Regions from separate parts of the Erwinia sp. 1181_3 genome, predicted to be linked through region 2. Evidence: predicted binding sites of a transcription regulator. Region 2 holds the regulator's gene; each other region holds the start of a gene.
The links. The regulator LexA, encoded in region 2, represses DNA repair genes until DNA is damaged. The targets are predictions, from matches to a motif close to TNCTGTATGTACATACAGNA.
Positions count from the first base shown of each region.

Region 1: FY046_RS06750 (DNA translocase FtsK 4TM domain-containing protein) is a predicted target of LexA. The motif match lies at 5,651-5,670, and genes of this name have one in related genera.
Region 3: FY046_RS04410 (DinI-like family protein) is a predicted target of LexA. The motif match lies at 2,616-2,635, and genes of this name have one in related genera.

Region 1 is NZ_VTDE01000002.1:514,909-522,692, reverse strand. It holds gene cydC (heme ABC transporter ATP-binding protein/permease CydC) at 1-1,715, opposite strand, end outside; gene cydD (heme ABC transporter permease/ATP-binding protein CydD) at 1,712-3,481, opposite strand; gene trxB (thioredoxin-disulfide reductase) at 3,629-4,594, opposite strand; gene lrp (leucine-responsive transcriptional regulator Lrp) at 5,118-5,612, shown strand; gene FY046_RS06750 (DNA translocase FtsK 4TM domain-containing protein) at 5,732-7,784, shown strand, end outside.
Region 2 is NZ_VTDE01000009.1:131,565-139,348, forward strand. It holds gene dusA (tRNA dihydrouridine(20/20a) synthase DusA) at 1-323, opposite strand, end outside; gene FY046_RS18995 (hypothetical protein) at 514-804, opposite strand; gene FY046_RS19000 (conjugal transfer protein TraF) at 986-2,227, opposite strand; gene zur (zinc uptake transcriptional repressor Zur) at 2,689-3,198, shown strand; gene FY046_RS19010 (CsbD family protein) at 3,285-3,494, opposite strand; gene dinF (MATE family efflux transporter DinF) at 3,710-5,032, opposite strand; gene lexA (transcriptional repressor LexA) at 5,115-5,723, opposite strand; gene FY046_RS19025 (diacylglycerol kinase) at 5,830-6,198, opposite strand; gene plsB (glycerol-3-phosphate 1-O-acyltransferase PlsB) at 6,326-7,784, shown strand, end outside.
Region 3 is NZ_VTDE01000002.1:4,541-12,324, reverse strand. It holds gene FY046_RS04425 (glycosyl hydrolase family 28-related protein) at 1-1,322, shown strand, start outside; gene FY046_RS04420 (hypothetical protein) at 1,623-1,823, shown strand; gene FY046_RS04415 (hypothetical protein) at 1,835-2,083, opposite strand; gene FY046_RS04410 (DinI-like family protein) at 2,350-2,595, opposite strand; gene FY046_RS04405 (YgdI/YgdR family lipoprotein) at 2,750-2,974, shown strand; gene FY046_RS04400 (MBL fold metallo-hydrolase) at 3,030-3,704, opposite strand; gene ldcA (muramoyltetrapeptide carboxypeptidase) at 3,725-4,648, opposite strand; gene emtA (membrane-bound lytic murein transglycosylase EmtA) at 4,845-5,480, shown strand; gene FY046_RS04385 (flagellar brake protein) at 5,482-6,222, opposite strand; gene FY046_RS04380 (GlsB/YeaQ/YmgE family stress response membrane protein) at 6,423-6,671, shown strand; gene FY046_RS04375 (TonB-dependent siderophore receptor) at 6,726-7,784, opposite strand, start outside.

The sequences.
Region 1 (7,784 bases), on a different contig from region 2:
TGCAGAAATGTCCAGTATCGGCCCTGTTTTGAGACTAATTCCTGGTGATTGCCTTGTTCAATAATCTGGCCGCTATCCATAACACAAATTCGATCGAAATGTGCCAGACCCCGCAGACGGTGCGTCACCATAATCAGGGTTTTCCCGCGGGCGACCTGGCGCAGCAAAGCCAGGATCTGCTGTTCGGTTTCCGCATCCAGGCCTTCCGTCGGTTCATCCAGTAACATTAAATCGCCGCCGTGCAGCAACGCGCGCGCCAGACCCAGTCGGCGCAGCTCCCCACCGGAAAGCTGACGACCGCCTTCACCCAGCCAGGCATTGAGTCCCTGATCATTATCCAGCAGTGTCTCCAGCCCGACCTGATGAAGGGCATCACACAGCTGCTCATCGCGGCATGCCGGTGCGGCCAGCAGCAGATTGTCACGCAGGCTGGCGCTGAACAGATGCACACGCTGGGTGACCACGCTGGTGCGGGCACGTAAATCGGCTTCACTCCAGTCAGTCAGCGGTTGACCATTCAACAGGATAGTCCCTTGTTGCGGATCCCAGGCGCGGGTGAGTAGTTGCAACAGCGTGGACTTGCCGCAGCCAGTCCGACCGAGCAGGGCGATATGTTCGCCAGCGCCAATCTCAAGCGTCAGCCCGGCAAGTGCGTACGGGCCTTCGCCGTAACGGAAGCTGACATCACTCAGGCTCAGCGCCGCACCAGCACTCTGTAATGTTCCACTTTCCGCTGTGAAGTTAACGGCCGGTCGCTGTTCGATAATCTGTGAAACGCGTTTTGCTGAGGCGATAACGTGGCCGAGATGCTGGAATGCAGTACCGACCGGTGCCAGCGCTTCAAAGGCCGCCAGCGCACAGAAGACAAACAGCGCAATGTAAGCACCAGGATAAGGATCGCCGCCGATGCCAACAGCACTTAACCACAACAGCAGCGTGACGGCGATGCCACCCATCAACATCACCAGTCCCTGAGACATCCCGGTCAGGCTCGCCTGACGCTGTTGCGCAGCCAGCCAGTTCTGCTCGGTGGCATTCATTGTGCTGCGGAACTGGCTGGCAGCCCCATACAGACTTAATTCGGCTTGCCCCTGAAGCCAGCGGGTCAGGCCGCTGCGATATTCGCCACGCAGGCGAGTTAAATCAGCGCCTACCGGCAGCCCGGCACGGTAAAACACAGGAGGGATAACAATCAGCGTCAGCAGCATCAGTGCGCCAAGGGTCAGTGCCAGACTGGTATCCAGCCAGCTCAGGCCGATCGTCACCACCACAATGACGGCCAGCGCCCCCACCAACGGTGAAATGACACGCAGATAGAGATGATCCAGCGTATCCACATCCGCCACCAGACGGTTGAGCAAGTCGCCTTCACGGAAACGGGCGATACCGGCAGGAGAGAGCGGCAGCAGCTTGCTGAAGGTGAATACCCGCAGATGCTGAAGCACACGGAAGGTAGTGTCGTGGCTGACCAGGCGCTCCAGGTAGCGTGCCACCGTACGGCTGATTGCCGTGCCGCGAACCCCGGCGGCAGGAAGCATATAGTTAAAGCTGTAGATCCCGGCGACGCCCGCCAGAGACGTCGCGGCGAGGAACCAGCCCGACAGCGTCAGCAGGCCGATACTGGCCAGTAGCGTCAGCACAGCCAGCACAATGCCCGCCAGTAACCGCAGGATATGGCGACGATAGAGTCTTAAAAACGGCAGCAGGGTTTTCATTCGAGCGATCCTCCTCGCTGGGCCATCAGGTCTGCAAATGGGCCTGGTTGATGGGCCAGAGCCTCCCTGCTTCCTGTCTGAACAATTTCGCCTTTGCGCATCAGCCAGATTTCATCCCACTGATCCAGGCGATCGAGCTGGTGGGTGATCAGCAGCGTACTCTGGGCATGAGAAGCCTGTAACAGCGCGTGATTAACATGCTGTTCACTGTGCGCATCGAGGCTGGCATCAGGTTCATCCAGCAGCAGCAGCTGGCAGGGCTTCATCAACGCACGTGCAACGGCAACACGCTGCGCCTGGCCAACAGAAAGCCCCGCAGCCTGATCACCGGTTTCACTGTCAAGACCCGCGGGTAACTGTGAGAGGAATTCATTCACACCAGCCAGTGCCAGCACCTGGTGCAGACGGGCTTCATCGCTATTACCGCTCAGCAAAATGTTCTGCCGCAGTGTACCGGCGGGAAGGTGCGGGTTTTGGCCCACCCAGGCCAGCTGCAGCTGCCAGTGCGGCAGAGCGATATCTCGCAGCTCTGTGCCATTAATCAGCAGCGAACCGCGATAGGGCAGGTAGCCGAGCAGCACATTCATCAGCGAAGTTTTGCCCGCACCGCTTTGCCCGACCAGCGCCACGCGTTGTCCCGGTTGTAAAGTAAAACTCAGTGGACCCGCAAGCGGTGTGCCTTCTGCCGTAGTGATGACCAGATCCTGGGCCACCAGACTCAATCCATTACTCAGGTCCGGAGTCAGCGATCCACGTTCAACTGAGGCAGACTCACTCTCTTCAAGGAAGGTTTGCAGCGCATCGGCGGCGCCAATCGCCTGTGCCTTGGCATGGTAGTAAGTCCCAAGGTCACGCAGTGGCTGGTAAAATTCAGGGGCGAGTATCAGCACGAGGAACCCGGCAAACAGGGTAACCGGGGTGCTGTAGTGACCAAAATTGAAGACGCCAAGATAAGAGAAACCGAAATAGACCGCGATCAGGGCAATGGAGATTGACGCGAAGAACTCCAGCACCGCCGAGGACAGAAACGCCATGCGCAGCACTTCCATGGTGCGCAGACGGAACTGCTCGGACGCTTCTGCGATGGTGGCGGTTTCAGCCTGTGCGCGGTGAAACAGACGTAACGTTTCCAGCCCGCGCAGACGGTCAAGGAACTGACCGCTCAGACGTGCCAGTGCCTGAAAGTTACGGCGGTTTGCATCGGCAGCACCCATTCCCACCATTGCCATAAATAAGGGGATCAATGGTGCAGTCGCCAGCAGGATCAGCGAGGCTGCCCAGTTCACCGGGAACAGCAGGATCAGTACCAGCAATGGGATGATCCCCGCCAGCATCATCTGCGGCAAATAGCGCGCATAGTAATCCTGCATCTCCTCAATCTGTTCCAGCAGCAATGTGGCCCAGCTCCCGGCGGGTTTACCCTGAATCCAGGCGGGCCCGAGATCAGACAGACGGTTCAATACCTGACGGCGCAGGGTCTGGCGGATAGCCTGGCCGGTTTTGAAACCGATCTTTTCGCGCAGCCATGCCAGAAAGGCACGACCCGCAAAGCAGGCCAGTAGCAGAATAAAATGCAGCAGCTGGCTATCACGCGGCTGATGGTCAATCAGCAGGGCCTGAAGCAGCGAGGCAAGAAACCAGGCCTGGGCTAAGATCAGCAGGGCGCTCAATGTGCCTAGCAGGTATGAGAGGCGCAGCCAGCGATGGCCATGCACACTCTGACTTTTCAGCCAGCGGGTGAGTTGTTGTTGTCGTGTTTTATTCATCTGTTGCCGTATTGCCCTGACGTAAACAGTAGTGAGGCAAAGGCCCCAGGAAGATAGGTGTCAAGCGCGGCAATGTTACAATGCGGAGGATAAAAAGGCGACAATTGCTCGTCGCCTTAGGCAAGATTAGCTCAGAGTTTTAACAACTTACTGATTATTTTTAACTAAACCGTCAAGATAACGCTCTGCGTCCAGGGCGGCCATACAGCCCGTTCCGGCAGAGGTAATCGCCTGGCGGTAAATATGGTCCATCACATCACCTGCTGCGAATACGCCCGGAATGCTGGTCTGCGTGGCATTACCCTGAAGTCCGGACTGGACTTTGATGTAACCATTTTCCAGTGCTAACTGACCATTAAAGATAGCGGTGTTCGGGCTGTGACCGATAGCAACGAACAAGCCTGCGACTTCCAGTGTTTTAGTCTGATCGTCTTTGGTGGAGCGCAGACGCAATGAGCTGACGCCCATCTGATCGCCCAGCACTTCATCCAGCGTGTGGTCAGTATGCAGCACGATATTGCCGTTTTTGACCTTTTCATTCAGACGGTCAATCAGGATTTTTTCCGCACGGAAGCTATCGCGACGGTGGATCAGATGCACTTCGGCGGCGATATTCGCCAGATAAAGCGCTTCTTCCACTGCGGTGTTACCACCGCCAATCACCGCGACTTTTTGGTTACGGTAGAAGAAACCGTCACAGGTGGCGCAGGCTGAAACACCGCGACCTTTGAACGCTTCCTCTGAAGGCAGACCCAGGTAACGAGCGGATGCACCGGTAGCAATAATCAGTGCATCAGCAGTGTACACACCTTCATCGCCGGTCAGCCGGAACGGGCGGTTTTGCAGATCCACGCTGTGGATATGATCGAAAATGATCTCGGTGTTAAATTTCACCGCGTGCTCGTGCATGCGTTCCATCAGCAGTGGCCCGGTCAGCTCGTTCGGATCGCCTGGCCAGTTTTCCACGTCGGTGGTGGTGGTCAGCTGACCCCCTTTTTCCAGACCGGTGATCAGCACCGGGTTGAGGTTAGCGCGGGCTGCATACACGGCAGCGGTATAACCTGCCGGGCCCGAGCCCAGAATCAGTAATTTACTGTGTTTAGCCGTACCCATGAGACCCTCATTAATTGACTGGCAAACCTATACCCGGATTGTAGGGAATTTAGCGAGGCAAAAAAAGCATTCTGCGATTTTGTTAACAATTAATGAAAAAGGTCTGGCCAATCGTTGTCCGTATGACAGGGTGAGGGTGGAAAAATAGCATTTCAGCCATTTTTTGTCATTTTGGCGACAAAATTGTCATTGAAAAACAGAGAGACAGCATTCGCTTTGGCATGTTGTACTGATTTTGTTTGTTTTGCTTTGACAATCGGCTGCGCTTTTGCGAAAACATTATGGGAAGCAGAGTGTATTTGGTCACCTAAGTCAGGGTTTCATCCCGGATTTTGCGTTTATCGCCCGATATACTCAGCCTGTTATTTGGAATGACGCATGGTGTGGACAGACAACATGCGTCATGCAGATAGAGCGTTTAATACCGCGACAGGCTCGATGTCTTCACTTAGATCAACCCTGTTACATTGAGTCGTTCAGGGTATGGCAGGTAAAGGGAAGAAATTTAAGAGAGACAATAATAATGGTAGACAATAAAAAACGGCCGGGTAAAGATCTCGACAGAATTGACCGCAACATCCTGAATGAACTGCAGAAAGATGGGCGTATTTCTAACGTCGAGCTTTCCAAGCGCGTAGGCCTATCACCCACGCCGTGCCTTGAGCGCGTTCGCCGTCTGGAGCGACAGAACTTCATTCTCGGCTACACTGCTCAGTTAAATCCGCACTATCTGGATGCATCACTTCTGGTATTCGTTGAGATTACTCTGAATCGTGGTGCGCCTGATGTGTTTGAGCAGTTTAACGCCGCAGTACAAAAACTTGAGGAAACTCAAGAGTGTCACCTCGTTTCCGGTGATTTTGACTATCTGCTAAAAACCCGTGTTCCAGATATGTCTGCGTACCGTAAATTGCTGGGCGAAACCTTGCTACGTCTGCCGGGTGTGAACGATACCCGTACTTATGTGGTCATGGAAGAAGTGAAACAAAGTAACCGGTTAGTGATTAAAACCCGGTAACACAGGGCAGGTGCAAAACCTGTTAGTTTTCGGTACACTCCTGTGAATTCATACAGGTTCAGCGCCGGGCATGCCCGGCGCTGTTACCTCCATAGTTTACAGGCACCTGGAGAGTACTCTTGAGCCAGGAATACACAGAAGATAAAGACGTTTCGTTAGAACCGTTGAGCAGCGGGCGTCGCCTGCTGGAAGCGCTATTAATTGTTGTTGCTCTTTTCGCCATTTATCTGATGGTGGCGCTGGTGAGCTTCAATCCTTCCGATCCCAGTTGGTCACAAACCGCCTGGCACGAACCTATCCACAACATCGGTGGTGGCGTTGGGGCGTGGCTTGCAGATACGCTATTCTTCATCTTTGGCGTGATGGCTTATGCGCTTCCTCCCGTGATTTTAGGCCTGTGCTGGATCACGTTCAGCCGACGCCACTTCCAGGATTACATTGACTATTTTGCCGTTGGTTTGCGCATGATTGGCGTGCTGGCGCTGGTGGTTACTTCCTGTGGTCTGGCCGCATTGAATGCTGACGATATTTGGTATTTTGCGTCGGGTGGTGTGATTGGCAGCTTGTTAAGCAATGCGATGGCTCCCTATTTTAGCGGGCCGGGCGGCACGCTAACCCTGCTGTGCATCTGGGCAGCGGGGCTGACGCTCTATACCGGCTGGTCATGGCTGACGATTGCCGAGAAGATTGGTGGCGTGGTGATGGGAGTACTGACTTTCGCCAGTAATCGCTCACGTGCTGATGAGAAATGGCATGAAGAAGACGATGAAGATGAAGTGGATGCGCCGGTAGCGGTACGCAGTGCACCGATGCATGCTGACGATCACGACGACGTACTGCTGACGAAACCACAGCCTGTTCACGCAGATGATGAGGAGGGCGAGCAGGACGATCCGCTGCTGGCCAAACCGACATCCAGCGATGTTGTTTCGGTTCCTGCGCAGCAATCTGCGATTGCCCCCGTTGCGCCGGTCATTGCTCCTGCTCAGGAATACGCAGCCCAGGCTGAGGTGCAGGTTTCCACACCAGTGGCACCGCCACAACCATCGCTCTATCGTTTTGAAGTGCCAGCAGAAGCCAGGACGCCAGCGCCTTCGCTACCGGTTGATGAAGAAGACGGTCCGCAGATGGGCAACTGGCAGGATACCTCAGCGGCTTCGCCGTTTGATTTCTCCACACCACATGCCTCTCATCCAGCCTCAGTAGCTGCTGCTGCAACCGGAGCTGCGCTTGGTGCTGTTGCACAGTCAGCCAGCAGTAATATGCCGTTTATGCCGGGCTTTACGGCAACCAGTGGCGACGATCTTAATCCCCAGGTTAAGCAGGGTATCGGCCCTGAACTGCCGCGCCCAAATCCAGTAAAATTGCCGACACGCCGCGAATTGGCTTCTTACGGCATTAAGTTGCCTTCGCAGCGCATGGCGGAAGAAAAAGCCAAAGAGCAGGAGTCCCTGCAGCCAGAGGTTGCTGAAGGAGATGCCTGGCAGGCTGTCACGCCTGACGAGCAGGATGATGCGGAACAGGCACAGCTACGTGAAGCGTTCCTGGCACGGGAACAGCAGCGTTACGGCGAAGAGTTTGCTGCTGAAGATGAAGAAGCACTACAACAGGCGGCGCTGGCGCGTCAGTTTGCTGAACAGCAGCAGCAGCGTTATGCCGCCGAAACGTCAGGCCAAAGCCCAACCTTTACGCTTGATACCTCCGGTGCTTTCGATTTCTCACCGATGGACGATCTGGTCAATGACGGCCCGACTGAGCCATTGTTTACGCTGTCGGCAGCACCGGAAACAGAGTCCGTTGCCCCCGTTCAGTCACAGTGGCAACAGCCCGAAGAGGCGCAACCGCAGGCTCCCATTGCGCAGACTTCTCCTGCATGGCAACCCGCTGCTGCACCTCCTGTGACGGCCCAGCCAGTGAAGCCGCAAGAACCGGATATGGACAGTTTGATCCATCCGTTCCTGATGCGTCATGAGCAGCCAACGTACAAACCAACCACGCCGCTGCCAACGCTCGATTTGTTAGCGTCGCCGCCAGCCGAAACGGAACCGGTAGACCAGTTTGCGCTTGAGCAGACCGCTCGTTTGATTGAGGCACGGCTGGCTGACTATCGCGTGAAGGCTGAGGTGGTTGGGTACTCACCGGGTCCTGTTATCACCCGCTTTGAGCTGGATT
Region 2 (7,784 bases):
GCACCGAAGCGGCCATTCTGCACACGGTCAGACGGGCAGCCCACATTGAGGTTGACCTCATTGTAGCCACGCTCTTCTGCCAGTTTTGCACACTGTGCCAGTGCTGCCGGATCGCTGCCGCCCAGTTGCAGCGCCACGGGCTGCTCTTCAGAACTCCAGGCCAGGTAATCGCCTTTGCCGTGGATAATCGCCCCGGTAGTCACCATTTCGGTGTACAGCAACGTCTGACGCGTCAACTGACGATGAAAGTAACGACAGTGGCGATCGGTCCAGTCGAGCATCGGGGCAATGGAAAAGCGATGTGCAGGGAAATTATCGGTCATGAAAAGCGTTAACTCTGTATCAGAAAGGGAGTGTCGATATTGTGCGCAATCATAGCACGGCGGGCCGCGAGGATACAGGATCAGGGAAAGGTGATTGCCAGCAGCCGTGAGGTGACTGCTGGGAAAAATCAGAAAATAACGTTCCGCTTCAAAGCGCAGTGACTTGAATGAATTATTAAGTTATTCAATATCAGCTAAAGTCATAACGGTTTAAAATATTTTCAACTGCAGGGTCATTTTCATATTTTATTTTCAGTTTTTCTTTCTGCTCTTTCGCTTTACCGCAATAATTATCAACAGATTTTTCAATTTCCACCTGCCGTTCTTTAGGGAGGTTACTATCCCATTCTCCCGACATATGGATGCAGTTATCAGCATTATCGGTAAATGCTTTGATATCCCTGGATGGCGCAGTCGTGATGTTAGACGCACACCCACTGATTACCAGACACAACAAAACCATTCCATTCATTACCCGCATTGTTATCTTCCCTGTATTTTCCCCTATGAGTTTACTCAGTCTGCCAGTATTGGAGAAAACCATCCAGGGTATGTCTGTTCGATTGAGTGAGCAAAGATGAATATCAGGAAAAGTGCGAGGAAAAACCAGTAAGGGTGAGGACAACCCCTTAGGGTTGCCCTCCTAAAGACCATCCGGACTATCAGAAAGTGAAGTTCAACTGGGCAACGGCGCCCCAGGTATTGTCTTTCCCCACCATCCCGGCAAGGTCCAGATGTACTTTGTTAAACGGTGACAGGCCAAAACCGCCCGTGAAGACATCAGTGTCATTGGACTTCACATCAGCACGGTAACCGGCGCGCAGTTGCAGCCAGTCCAGTAAACGATACTCCGCACCCACGGCAGCATACTGGCTGTCCTGTTGCGTTTTAAAGCGCTTAGTCGGGGTCAGGTCCACATCCAGTGCCGTTGTCAGGCGCTCGGTATGGTATGCCACGCCGGAGGTGACCAGCGGACGGATTTGATAGGTATCCTTGTAGCCGCTGACCTCTTTGGTATCAATATCACGTGAGATCAGGTTCTGCGCGCTCAGGCCCAGCGTCCAGTTTTCACCGAGGTCGGTTGAGGCGCCCGCATCCAGGTTAAACCCGGTGTTGGTATTTTTATAATTGCCGTTGGTGAAGTCTGACTTGTCATAGCTGTATACCGAGGCGCTGTAGTTATACAGCGTGGTTTTTTGCAGCTTTGGCGTGATGCCCAGCGACACCGGCTGACCACCGAAATCGAACTCATGCGCGACGGCGATCCCCATATCGTAAACCACCGCTGCACGTCCCAGTCCGGCAGAAGTCAGGCTGTTCAGTCCCGCCGTCGTCGGAATGTTATTGCCATCGGCAATACCTTGCAGATAATCGATGTCGCTTTGCGTGACATCGGTTACCACGGAAGCCGTACCGTAAGCTTTGGTGACAAACGCGAAAGGCAGAACCTCATTCGGAACCGTCACTGCAAATGCAGCACCGGCATTTGCCCATGCCTTCTGCCCTTTGATCTCGCGCAGACGATCGGCTAGATCACCGGCAGCCGACTGGGCGCGGGGGATATCCGTGGGGAAGACGAAGTTATTCGCCAGGTCTTTGTAACTGTCGACAGCATTGGTCAGGTCATCCACCTTATCGACCAGTTTTCCTTTGTCGCTGATCTGCGCACCGACGGCTGGCAGGATAATACTGACGCTGTCTTCCGGTTTTGCTTTGGTCATCAGCGCCGGGTTCGCCAGCACCGCCGAACCGTAGCTGGAAGAGGCAACCCCCACCCCGCCCATCGCATCATTGCGGGCATCGAAATAGTTACCGGCGGCAAGCGCACTCAGCGGAGTAAACAACAGAGCGGGTAATACCACTGGTGCGGAAAAACCGATTAATTTATTGAATTTATTTGCCATTGACCCCAAACCCACCATAAAAAAATGAAAAAGCGAATGCGCAAAGACACGCATAACCGAATGCCTGAATAATGAACATAAAGGCACCATTTCATTGCTGTGAATTGAGAGAAGATGAGTGGGCTTATCAGGTCATTGCCATTTTATTAATCTGTTATCACGCTAACAGTTGAACGTTTTGCATCTGTTTATTTCAGTACCAAACGCACACAGCCCTTTGCAAAAGGTAGTCATGAACCTTAAGCCCTGCAAATCAGATTAACGATACTGCATTAAAAAATAATGGCCCTGGTGCACTCAAAACAATGATTAAATTTTTTTTACCTTCTGCACTTATCAGCAATACCAGTAAAGGGTTGAGTCTGTGCACGTGACAGAGGGCCGCCTGAAGGTGAACTCGGCGTTTTGTTGCAGACGTGATAAAATAACATCCTGATATGGCCTGAGGGGGAACAATGAATATGACCAGTGCTGAAAAAATCCTGTCGCAGGCGGAAGTTATCTGTCAGCAACGCAGCGTGCGACTCACGCCGCAGCGTCTTGAAGTTCTGCGTTTGATGAGTGAGCAGAATGGGGCCATCAGCGCCTACGATCTGCTGGACTTACTGCGTGCCTCTGAACCTCAGGCAAAGCCTCCTACCATCTACCGTGCGCTGGACTTCCTGCTGGAGCAGGGCTTTATCCATCGCGTGGAGTCCACCAACAGCTATGTGGTTTGTCATCACTTTGAAGAACCGTCACACACCTCAGCCATGCTGATTTGTGACCGCTGCGGTTCAGTGGCCGAGCAGCATGCTAATGGCGTGGAAGATATTTTGAAATCGCTGGCCCTGAAGTCCGGTTTTACCCTGGGACATAGCGTGATTGAGGCGCATGGTTTCTGTGAAAAATGCGGGGAGATTGAAGCCTGCACCCATCAGGATGCGTGCCAGCACGATCATAGTGTGCAGAGTAAAAAACGCGGGCGTTAGTCAAATTTTGTGAGGGAGGAGAAAGAGGTGAGTGGCACTGTCCTTGTGCCTGGGTAGGAGCATCGTCCTGAAAGGGTCCGCTGTTTTTACCAGCGGTGGTTGTTACGGGTTTCCCAATCACTCAGCTCTTTTTCGGCCTGATCTTTCTGATAGCCGTAGCGTTCCTGAATTTTACCCACCAACTGATCGCGTTTACCTTCAACGACCGTCAGGTCATCATCGGTCAGCTTACCCCATTGTTCTTTCACTTTACCTTTAAACTGTTTCCAGTTACCGCCGGCTTCGTCTTTATTCATAATGTGATTCCTCTACCTTGGGTTAAAACAGCTTTAATGCCTCAAAAACCAACTGTTAAACCAGACAATCATCTGGTTATTTGCCTGAGACAAAGATAATTGTAGTAGAGAAACCACGCACTGGCCGTTAACCCGCTGGCAAAAGCGGTAGAAATCACTAAAAACACCTAGAATTCAGTGAACTAGCGAAGCGGCGCGTTACGTAACCAAATGTGTCACTGCGCGAACCAGGTTCCCTTACGCCAGTGACGACGCCAGATGACCCACAGGGAGACACCGCGCAGCAGCAGGAACAACGTGACTGCCAGCCACAGACCATGGTTACCCAGCCACGGCACGCTAAACAGCGCCAAACCAAAGCCCAGTGCTGCGACGGCCATACTGTTGCGCATCTCACTGGCGCGGGTGGCACCGATAAACATCCCATCCAGCAAATAACAGCCCACACCCGCTAATGGCATCAGCACCTGCCACCATAAATACCGATCGGCAAGCTGGCGAAGCGGTTCCAGAGACGTCAGCAGCGCGATAATTTGCTCACCAAACAGGGCATAAAATAGAGAAAACCCTGCTGCAACTAGTAACGACTGCCGACAGGCAGCATGCCAGACGCTGAGTAACTGCTTACTGTCGCGCGCGCCATAGGCTTCTCCAGAACAGGCCTCAACCGCATAGGCGAAGCCATCCAGTGCATAGGCGGTAAAGGTGAGGAACATCAGCAATACCGCGTTGACCGCCACCACATCATTCCCCATACGGGCACCAAAGATAGTCAGCGACGCAAAGCAGATTTGCAACAACAGAGAACGCAGCATGATGTCGCGATTTAAGCGCAGCAGGCGCCCCACATCACCGCGCCAGGCACTCAGCATCAACCTTACTGACAGACCACGCAGTTTCATCACCCGCCATACCAGCAGCAGACCAACAATAAAACTGACATATTCAGCTATTGCGGTAGCCGCTGCCGCGCCCTGTACACCCCACTTCAGGCCAATAACAAACCACAGATCCAGCAGGATATTGACCAGATTACCCACCACCAGCAGGATCACAGGGGCACGCGCATACTGCACCCCAAGGAGCCAGCCAAGCAGCACGAGATTGGCCAACGTTGCGGGAGCACTGAGCCAGCGCACCTGCATAAACAGTGCCGCCTGGTGCAGAACGTCTTCGCTGCCACCGGTCAGGCCCAGAGCAAAGTGAGTGATGGGTGTTCTTAGCAGGATAAACAGCAGGCCGGCCAGCAAAGCGAGCAGCAGCGGCTGCATCAATGCACGTGCCAGTGCGGATTTATCACTGGCTCCAAATGCCTGGGCAGTCAGCCCGGTGGTGCTCATGCGTAGAAACAGTAGCAGCATAAACAGGAAGCTGGTTACGGTTGTGCCGATCGCCACCCCACCAAGATACGTCGGGCTATCAAGATGGCCGATCACGGCGGTATCGACCAGACCAAGCAGTGGCACGGTAATATTAGAAAGGATCATCGGCAGCGCCAGCCGCCAGAGGCTTTTATCCGCAGAGGTGAGCAGTTTCATCAGAACCCATCAGAGCTAAAGCGATTACAGATGATAATACGCGCCACAGAAGCAGCGCGCAGGATTTAGCGGGGAGTAACGATTACAGCCAGTTGCCGTTGCGAATAACGCCGACAGCAAGACCTTCAATAGTCAGCGTTTGCTGACGCAGGTCGACAATGATAGGTTTGAAGTCCGGGTTTTCTGGTAAAAGTTGCACCGTATTACCCTGCCTTTTCAGGCGTTTCACTGTCACTTCGTCATCAATGCGCGCAACCACAACCTGCCCATTACGCACATCTTCCGTTTTATGTACCGCTAACAGATCGCCGTCCATAATACCGATGTCTTTCATCGACATCCCACTGACGCGCAACAGAAAATCAGCGCCAGGCTTGAACAGGTCAGGGTCAACTTTGTAGTGCCCTTCAATGTGCTGCTCTGCCAACAGTGGCTCACCGGCGGCAACCCGGCCAATCAGTGGAAGACCGTCTTCTTCTTCCATCATCAGGCGAATACCGCGGGAAGCACCAGAAACGATCTCAATCACGCCTTTACGGGCTAAGGCCTTCAGGTGTTCTTCAGCCGCATTCGGGGAACGGAAACCAAGTTGCGCAGCGATCTCTGCGCGCGTCGGCGGCATACCAGTTTGATTAATGTGGTCGCGAATCAGGTCATAAACCTGCTGCTGCCTCGCCGTTAGTGCTTTCATTCCGCCCCCTGGTTGTTTATACAGTCGACTGTGAGTATATACAGGTATTTAGACATTGAAAACCTAAAGTTGGGCGAAATGCAGTTTGTGGCGATTTTTGGAAAACTCATCGCAAATGTGGCACTAACAGCATGATCCAAACAAAAATTGCCAGCAAGATAGTCAACAGCACGGCCGCAGAACCCATATCTTTGGCCCGGCCTGCAAGGGGGTGTATTTCACTGCCGATACGGTCGACGACCGCTTCGATGGCACTGTTGAGTATTTCGACAATGATGACCAGCATGACCGAGCCAATCAGCAGCACACGGGTAATGGCATCTACGTCCAGCCAGCAGGCAATGATAATCGCAATGATCGCCGCGACGGCTTCCTGACGAAAAGCGGCTTCATGCTGCCACGCGCTGCGGATGCCTTTCCACGAATACCCGGCTGCTTTTATGATTCGCGTCAGTCCGGTGACATTATTTGCCATAATCAGGGAACCCTTTGAGAAGTTTAACGTCAATGAGTGGAACTACAGGTTTTTTAACACCACAGATTCTGTTGGCGCTTTCTGGTATGCTTGCGGCGCTTTGCTAACAAGAGGCTTCATGTTGTCTATGTCAGGTTGGCGTAAATTATATTATAACTTATTGAATCTTCCAGTAAAACTACTGGTAAAAAGTAAAGCAATTCCGGCTGAGCCGGTTGCCGAACTCGGGCTTGATACGTCGCGCCCTATTATGTATGTGCTGCCTTATGATTCAAAGGCCGATCTCCTTGCACTGCGTGAGCAGTGTCGCAAACAAGACCTGCCCGATCCTCTGGAACCTCTGGAGATCGACGGTACGGTATTGCCACGCCATGTGTTTATTCATGATGGCCCGCGCTTGTTCCCGTACTTTGTTCCGAATCTTGAGTCGGTCAAGCTGTTCCACGATTATCTCGATCTGCACCGCAATCATCCCGATCTGGATGTGCAAATGGTGCCGGTATCAGTGATGTTTGGTCGTGCGCCGGGCCGTGAGGTACAGGGTGACGAACAGCCGCATCTGCGCATGTTGAATGGTATCCAGAAATTCTTTGCCGTCATCTGGCTGGGACGTGACAGTTTTGTGCGCTTCTCACCGATGGTATCGCTGCGCCATATGGCCACCGAGCACGGTACAGATAAAATCATCGCGCAGAAGCTGGCCCGTGTGGCGCGTATGCACTTTGCCCGCCAGCGTTTAGCGGCCGTGGGGCCGCGTCTGCCTGTGCGCCAGGACTTGTTCAACAAGCTGTTGCAGTCTAAAGCGATCGCCAAAGCGGTTGAAGACGAAGCACGCAGCAAAAAAATCTCCCATGAAAAAGCCCAGCAGAATGCCGTTGAGCTGATGGAAGAGATCGCCGCTGACTTCTCTTACGAAGCGATTCGTCTGACCGACCGTATCATGGGTTGGACCTGGAGCAAGCTGTATCAGGGGATTAACGTTAACGGCGGTGAGCGCGTGCGCCAGCTGGCACAGGACGGACATGAGATTGTCTACGTGCCCTGCCATCGCAGCCATATGGACTACCTGCTGCTCTCCTATGTGCTGTATCACCAGGGTCTGGTGCCGCCGCATATTGCAGCCGGGATCAACCTGAACTTCTGGCCAGCGGGCCCGATTTTCCGTCGCCTGGGCGCTTTCTTTATTCGTCGTACCTTCAAGGGCAATAAGCTCTACTCCACGGTGTTCCGTGAATACCTTGGTGAGCTGTTCACCCGTGGCTATTCCGTCGAATACTTCGTGGAAGGCGGCCGTTCACGTACAGGCCGCCTGCTGGATCCGAAAACCGGCACCCTGTCGATGACGATTCAGGCGATGCTGCGTGGAGGTAACCGCCCTATTACGCTGGTACCGATTTACATCGGTTACGAACACGTGATGGAAGTGGGAACTTACGCCAAAGAGCTGCGCGGTGCGACCAAAGAGAAAGAAGGCTTTATGTCGATGGTGCGCGGGCTGCGTAAGCTGCGTAATCTCGGTCAGGGCTATGTGAACTTTGGTGAGCCGCTGCCGCTGGTCGCGTATCTGAATCAGCAGGTACCAGAGT
Region 3 (7,784 bases), on a different contig from region 2:
GTGTGACACCGCGTACGGTGATCGTGTCGGATAAGTCGATTAACCCGGTGCTCAAAGTGAATGCTCGTCGCACGGTGATCCGTGGCATTAGCTGGAATGGTCAGGCCAGCGCCGATACCACCGTCAATACCGGGGCGATCACGCCTGATATGTTGTCGAACGTACAGCCCTTCTTTGAAAACATCACCATTGAAGGGCAGTTCGTTAACATCCGCTGTTTCCGCGTGCAGAATAACGGCGGCACGGCGGTGAAACTGCTGGATACGCTCGACAGTCGTTTTGACCAGATCTATTCGCAGACGACCTATGCCCGCGTCTTCGATATCGGCTGGTCGAACTCACCCCGGGGCGTCTGGGACCATTCCACGGCGGTCGAGTTGACCAACGCCAACTTCCAGAGTGGTTATGGTGATGCCACGCTGATGATGCCGAGAATGACCCAGGGGATTATTCGTAACGTATGGATAGAACATACCCGTTTCCCTGGTGATCTGACCAACGGACAGTGGATTGTTGATGCCCTCAGCGTCGAGAACTGCGACAACCCGCTGTATATGAGTAACAGCCGGGCGCTGGTCCGCCAGCTTAACCTTCAGGCGGGGGCGAAAGTGAACCTCGATAACGCCCCGGGCCGCTGGCTTTCCGGCTATGAGAACGGCTGGCGTCGGGATGAAAACTACGGCACGGTGATGACCGGTTCGATGAAGGCGGGCTGGTACAGCGGCTATAAACTGACGAACACCACCACCAGTGATAAATGGTTCAAGGTGGGCAAATTTATCTTTCCGAAGGTCAATCAGCAGTGGACGATCGAACTGCTGGGCAAAATGTCGACGGCCAATCCTTCCGGCGTCGCGGGTAATCCCACGCAGGCGGTGTCCAGCGGGATGACCTGGTTGAACTTTCAGCGCTGCGCCACTGCCGTATGGGGCGATATGTTCCATCGCGGGCAGCCGGCAGTGTTGGATGTGAAGTACAAACGTAGTTATGAAAATATCGTTGAAGTGTGGGTCAAACTGAAGGCGGGGAGTGGTGACACGATGTTTAATTTACGCTCAACCGGCCCGACGCGTTTTGAGGCGGGCGAGTGTTCCTTGTTTACGCCGGACCTGACGGAAGCGCTGGATGAAACGGAGATCGGTACGGTCACGCCGAATGCCCGTCTCAGTTTACATAACGGGCTGGCGGGCTTTGGTGCAAATGAAAACGGGGTCGCCACGATGGCCACCAGCGTCGCCTCCGCCCCTGCTAGCAGCGTGCCGACAGGGTATGTGACACTCAATATCAATGGTGTTGACCGCAAACTGCCGTACTACAGCTGATAAAAAAGTAAATACATTAACCGCCCTTAGTTGGGCGGTTTTTTATTTATCATGATCAATTGTCCGAATCAGACTCTTTTCCTGATAAACCTTAGTGAAACAAGTGATAAATTTCCCTCTGCGAGTCAGTTTTTCCGCGCTTTCAGGCTGGCATTAATCTGAATTAAGGCAAGGAAACGCCTTTTTTAAGCGATAAACGCTTGAAAAGCAGGCAATGGCTGATTTAAATCCAGCGGCGGGGTTGTGATGACGTCACCAGGCTACGTAAAATAGGTCCAAAAGGTAAATCAGGAGAAGATCGTGTCTGAAACTGCATCTGGCGAACATCAATTTGAACGGCTTGAAGAAGCTAAAAATATCGCCCTCGGCTGGCGTATTGTGGGGCAGATGCCACCACAGACCCTTGAAGAAGCCATTCAGATGCTGCGCGACAGCTCAGATTTTGCCGCGAAAGTGTGCGATTTGCTGACAGAAGAGCTGGCTGCGAATAAGCGACGCTAAGGCGCATCGTTTTAATCAGATGACAGCCGCGCTGTTTCACCGCGATGTCGAAAGCGGGACCACTCGTCCCAGCAGTTTTCCGGGTTTATATCACTGAAGTTCTGTGACGGATCGAGCGCAAAGGCGATACGATCGGGAATAGACACACACATGGCGGTATCGCGCAGTGCTTCTACCTCTTCGCGCGTCAGGCTCGCCCCTTTCTGTCGTTCCGCATCGCTCAGTAATCCCATCAGTGAGGGAATATAAATTGTGGCCATAGCATGCCCCATTGGTCTCTTATTGTGATGGTTAATTTTTCGGCATCGCAGAGGGGAACTTTAGTGGCAGGGCTTGCATAGGAGGCTAACTGGTTACAAAAGCTGATATTTTAGACAAAAAAAAGCCCGCTAAGAGCTTTAATGCGGGCCAACACCAGGGAAATCTATTAAAATAAATAATAAGACGAATCTGAATAAATGCAAATGAAAAGCATCTTTTTTACGCATTAAATTCAAAAAATTTGGCATGTCACCGCACATATACATCAAAATTCTTCTGATACCATCCACTGATCGGCTTCATCGAACATCTCTTCAACGATGCGTAACAGCGTGGATTTATCGCTTTTACTGGCGTCGCTCTTCACACCGTTAGCCTGCATGGGTTTTACCTTGACCTGTGCGTCAGGAAACACTCTCTTGACCCGCTTTTCCAGCTCATTAAGAATAAGTTGTTCGGCATTGGCCAGACCGGCTACGTTGCGCTTGTCATAAATCAATTCAACAAACATTTTTGCTCCTTGTGCATTTTTGCTGGATAAAAATACAGGTATCTTATGCCGGGTTCAAACACTATTTCCGCTCTGGCAGGAAGAAAGGCAGCAAACCGCAAAACAGGGCTCCCAGCGGGACTAGAATAGGGCACCGGTTAAAAAGGAGAGCAGCATGAACAAGATGATGGCAAGTGCGATGGTGTTAATGATGATGGGAGTGTTGGCAGGGTGTACCAGCGACCACATCTTGCATATGCGGGATGGCAGTACGGTCGTGGTGGAGGGTAAACCTCACCTGGATAACGCCACTAAAATGCTGGTCTATACCGACGCAACCGGGCGCACCCAGGCCGTGAACCTGGACGAAGTGCAGGGGATGTCCCGGCTGAAAAACTGATCGTCATCCTTATCTGCCAACCGATGCTGAGCGGAAAGAAGAGCAGAATACCCCGCTAATGTCCGCCAATCGGCAGTACCGAGTGGCGCAGATCCAGCACATTATTTTCCGCTTCATCCAGCAGCGCCAGCCACTGGCGCACATCGACTTCCTTCCATGCCAGATGCCCGGCAGTGGTGCCCATCAGGACCACATCCGGGCGTAACGCGCGATAAAACTCCAGCGTCTGCCGCAGTTCACTCTCATTACTTTCATCGACCAGCACGGTGACCCAACGATCATGGGATAGCGTGACAGTGTCACCGACGAATAAATACGTTTTACCATGAGGAGAAGCATACAGATAGCTGGTGCTGCCCGGCGTATGCCCCGGGGTGGGCACCACATGAAAACTACCGCAGTGGACCTCCGCTGCATTGAACGTGGCATCGGCTTCGGCAAAGTGGCTGACCTGGCCTAATGCACGCGCATGACAGTAGAGTGCGGAGTTGAAACGTTGCTGTAAGCGCCGCGTACCCGGACTGGCTTCGTGCCAGTGCGTCAGATAGTGGCGAATAATGCCCCCCTGATCCGCAATCATCTGGTGGTCCTCCGGGTGTTCAACCCGTGATATCAGCAGGTTGCCACGCACATGTTGCAGTAAGAAACCATGCATCATCAATACGGGTTCATCGTCACTGGTAGGAAATTCCGGGGTGGATACCCAGAGATCTTCATATAACTGTTTCATCTTTTTTGCGCTCCCAACGATCAGCGCAGCACAGGATGTCCTGATACCTGTAACGAAGCGGCGGTATTCTCCACCGTCAGCATTCCCTGGGCGCCAAGGGGCAAGGTGACGGTGTCCGCGCTGTGGCCGAACGCTAACCCGGTAATTACCGGAATACCCGTCAGATCGCGTATCAGGTTCCAGACACTGGTGAAATCGTAGCCATTGTCGTAATCCGTAGAAGTGGTTCCGCTAAAACTGCCGATAATAATGGCATTCTGGCGGGAAAGAATACCGCTCTGATGCAGTTGCAACAGCATGCGTTCGATACGGAAAGGATGTTCATTCACATCCTCGATCACCAGAATGCCGTCCTGAATATCCGGCATCCACGGTGTGCCGATCAGTGAAGCGATCATCGCCAGGTTGCCGCCCCAAACTGTACCGGTTGCCTGAACGCGTTGTGAGACTGTCGTCCACTCCAGAGTTAATTTAGGCGAAGTTAGCGCGCGCCAGAAGTGTTCAATGGTAAAATCAGACAAAACCTCAGCGCCGAAATTACCCGCCAGCATCGGCGCGCTGAAGCTTTGCATCCCACTTTGCGCCAATAACGCCAGCTGAATGGCAGTAAAATCGCTGTGGCCGCAGAGGGCGAGCGGGGCACCGGCCAGCCGCTCACGCAGTGCCGCGTAGTGAATATGTGGTAAAAGTCGGCTGGCACCATAACCTCCGCGTACTGCCAGAATGATATCCGGCAAGGGATTAAGCTGTACCAGGCCGTTGATATCGGCCAGACGCTGGCTGTCATTACCGGCAAAACGTTGCTCGCGGCGGGCAATAATGCCGCTGTTATCAACCCGGTGGCCATCAGCCTGCAAACGTGTCACACCGCGCGCTGCGGCCGCAGGATTGTGGCAGTAGCCTGAAGGGGCAACCAAATGGATCGTACGTGGAATTGTCGACATAACGCTCACTTTGATGATTTTTTATGCGCCAGCAGTGAATTATTTCGAACCGGGCGCTGTCCAATTGATTCGATGATGACGAATAGCCGCTATGAAGTCACCAGCATGCCGCACAATTTAAGAGTTACGGTAATTTCCTAATGGCCGGCAACCCGTATGATAGTCGCGAAGCTCGGGCTCAGAGGATAATAAAAACGTGAGAAAAAGCGTGAAAATGGCGGCGATGATCGCTGCATTATTGCTGGCAGGTTGTGCCAGTGAACCCCAGAGAAAAATTGTTCGTCAGCCGGATACTCCCTTAACTCAGGCCCCTCCTTCGCAGGTGGCCAGTGCCTGGTCGATGATGACCGAGCAGGCAGCACAGCGGAATGGTGTGGATCAAAAGCTGGTGGAAGCGATTATTAGCGTAGAATCGGGCGGCAACCCCACGGTCGTCAGCAAGTCGAATGCCGTTGGATTGATGCAGATAAAAGCCTCTACGGCAGGGCGGGAAGTGTATCGTTCACAGGGCCGACGTGGGCAACCAACGAAGTCGGAACTGCGTGACCCGGTGAAAAATATCGATATTGGTACTGCGTACCTGCGTATTCTGCAAGAGCAGCAGCTGGCGGGGATTCGTGATCCGAAAACCCTGCGCTATGCCACTATCGTCTCCTACGCTAACGGTGCAGGTGCTTTACTGCGAACCTTCTCTCGTGACCGCGATCGTGCTATTGCGATGATTAACGCCATGACCCCGGAAGCGTTTTACCAGCATGTGCAGGATAAACATCCGGCGGCCCAGGCGCCACGTTATCTGTGGAAAGTCACCACCGCCTATCGCACAATCTGAATCACTCCTGGAAACGGTTGGCTTTATCACGCGCCAGCCGTTCCAGCGAGAAAATCACCTGTTGCAGCTCACGTTCCTGCCCGGCATTCAGCGACAGGAAGCGGAAGCTGAGGCGTGGTGTTACGATTGTCTCGCTTTTACTGCCCACCACGCTGCGTTTACCAATGGTAATCAGCTGTGCATCCACTTCAAAACGGCCATATTCCCCCATCTCCACGCGCAGCTTTTTAATGCTGTCGCCGATTTGTAGCGTCTCCGGCAGGGCATTATCGGACAACACGCCAACGCCGCCCAGTGAGAGGTCTTGCAAACGCAGGCGACCTTCACCTGATCCATCAGGCCAGGGGATATAGCAGTAAAACACCGGATTGAGCGGTGCCGTTACGCGGAAAAATTCGCGGCGCTGGATCATCCAGAGCAATTCAGGCAGCTCTGCAGAAAATGCCGGTAATCCTTCGTGCTCGTCCTCGCCAAGGGCCACCAGGGCAAACTCAACTTTGGCACCGCGTGTTTCTGCGGTGATATGCAGATTCCGGGCCTCTTTCGCCAGCTGATTGTCGTAATCATTACTGCCGAAATCGAGCAACATGTTCTCTTTATCCGCGTACAGTAGTCGTGTGATGAACTGACCGCGAGCGTGCGACACCATCACGGGTGTTTGACTGTCCAGCAGATCGCGCAGGACGGCCAGAACTGCCAGCGGCCCACGTTTCAGGTATTGTTCTTTGTCGTCCTCTTTCACATCCGGCTCCAGTCGAATAGCAAATCATGCGCGTTAGCGACCCTGTAACGGTTATCGGCAACCCCTTCAAGGGCTTTACAATTATTTTACGCGATAGACAAAGAAAGTTTAGATTTAAATCACAGGCTTAGAAACCTCGCCTATACTTAGTGCGTTTTATTAGGCGAAGCGTTAAATCATAAGATTATAAGGAGTGACTAATGGGTATTATTTCATGGATCATCTTTGGTCTGATCGCCGGTATTATCGCCAAATGGATTATGCCGGGTAAAGATGGCGGTGGTTTCATCATTACCGTGGTTCTTGGGGTGGTGGGTGCCGTTGTGGGTGGCTGGATCAGCACCTTCTTTGGTTTCGGCAGGGTAGATGGTTTTAACTTCGGCAGCTTTATTGTCGCGGTGATTGGTGCGATCGTGGTGCTGTGGATTTACCGTAAGGTACGCAGTTAACACAACGGTTTAGAAACAAGGGAGGCTGAGGCCTCCCTTTTTACTGTCTGGCTTTTAGAAATCGTAACCCACGGTGGCGATCACGCTGCGTTCAGCCCCCACGTAACAGTTGGTGGTGCTGTAACAGGCGGCGATATAGTCACGACCAAACAGGTTATTGGCATTGACCTGCACATAAGCCCCTTTCATGCTGCTGTTCCAGTCGCCCAGATTGGCACGTACAGAGGCGTCGACCAGCGTGACGGAGGGGACCCGTGCGGTATTGTCGTCATTGGCCCACTGTTTACCGATGTAACGTACCCCGGCACCGGCACTGATGCCGTAGTCAAACTGATAGTGTGCCCAGGCAGAGGCCATCTGATTGGGTGTCAGCAGTGGCGTGTGGCCATCATTGCCGTCCTGCAACTCTTTATAACGTACGTGGTTCAGCGTATACCCGGCGATGGTGCTCAGACGCGGGGTCAGCTGATTACGTGCTTCCAGCTCAAGTCCCTGAGAGTGCACTTTCCCGGCGGGAATGTAGGTGGCGCTGGCAATATCGTTAGAATCACGTGCCGCGACATCTTTCTGCGTCAGGTCATACACGGCAGCGGTGTACAGATCGCTGGTGCCCGGGGGCTGGTATTTCAAACCGGCTTCATACTGCTCAGACGTAGACGGTTTCAGCAGGTTGCCGTCTTTGCCAGGAAGAATGGATGGCGTGACCGCCTGGCTGTAGCTGACGTAAGGCGACAGGCCGTTTTCAAAGGCATACAACAGCGATGCGCGTCCGCTGATGTGATCATCCTGCAGACGATGTTTAACATCGGTGGTGTGATTATCCTGCTCTGACACCATGCGATCATAGCGGCCGGACAGCGTGGCATGCCAGCGATTCCATTCCAGCTCATCCTGCAAATAGACGCCGGACTGATAGTAGCGGCGAGTGGTGTTGTCCTGAGACGTGACCGTTACGCCGTGAGAGGCGGTGGCGCCGGTGAACGGATTAAGTGGGCTGGCACTCCCGTATCCGCTCCAGACATCGTTTTTATACTGATGGTATTCCGCACCTACCACCAGCTTATGCGTCACGTCGCCAGTGGCGAAATCCGCTTCCAGCTGATTATCCGTTGA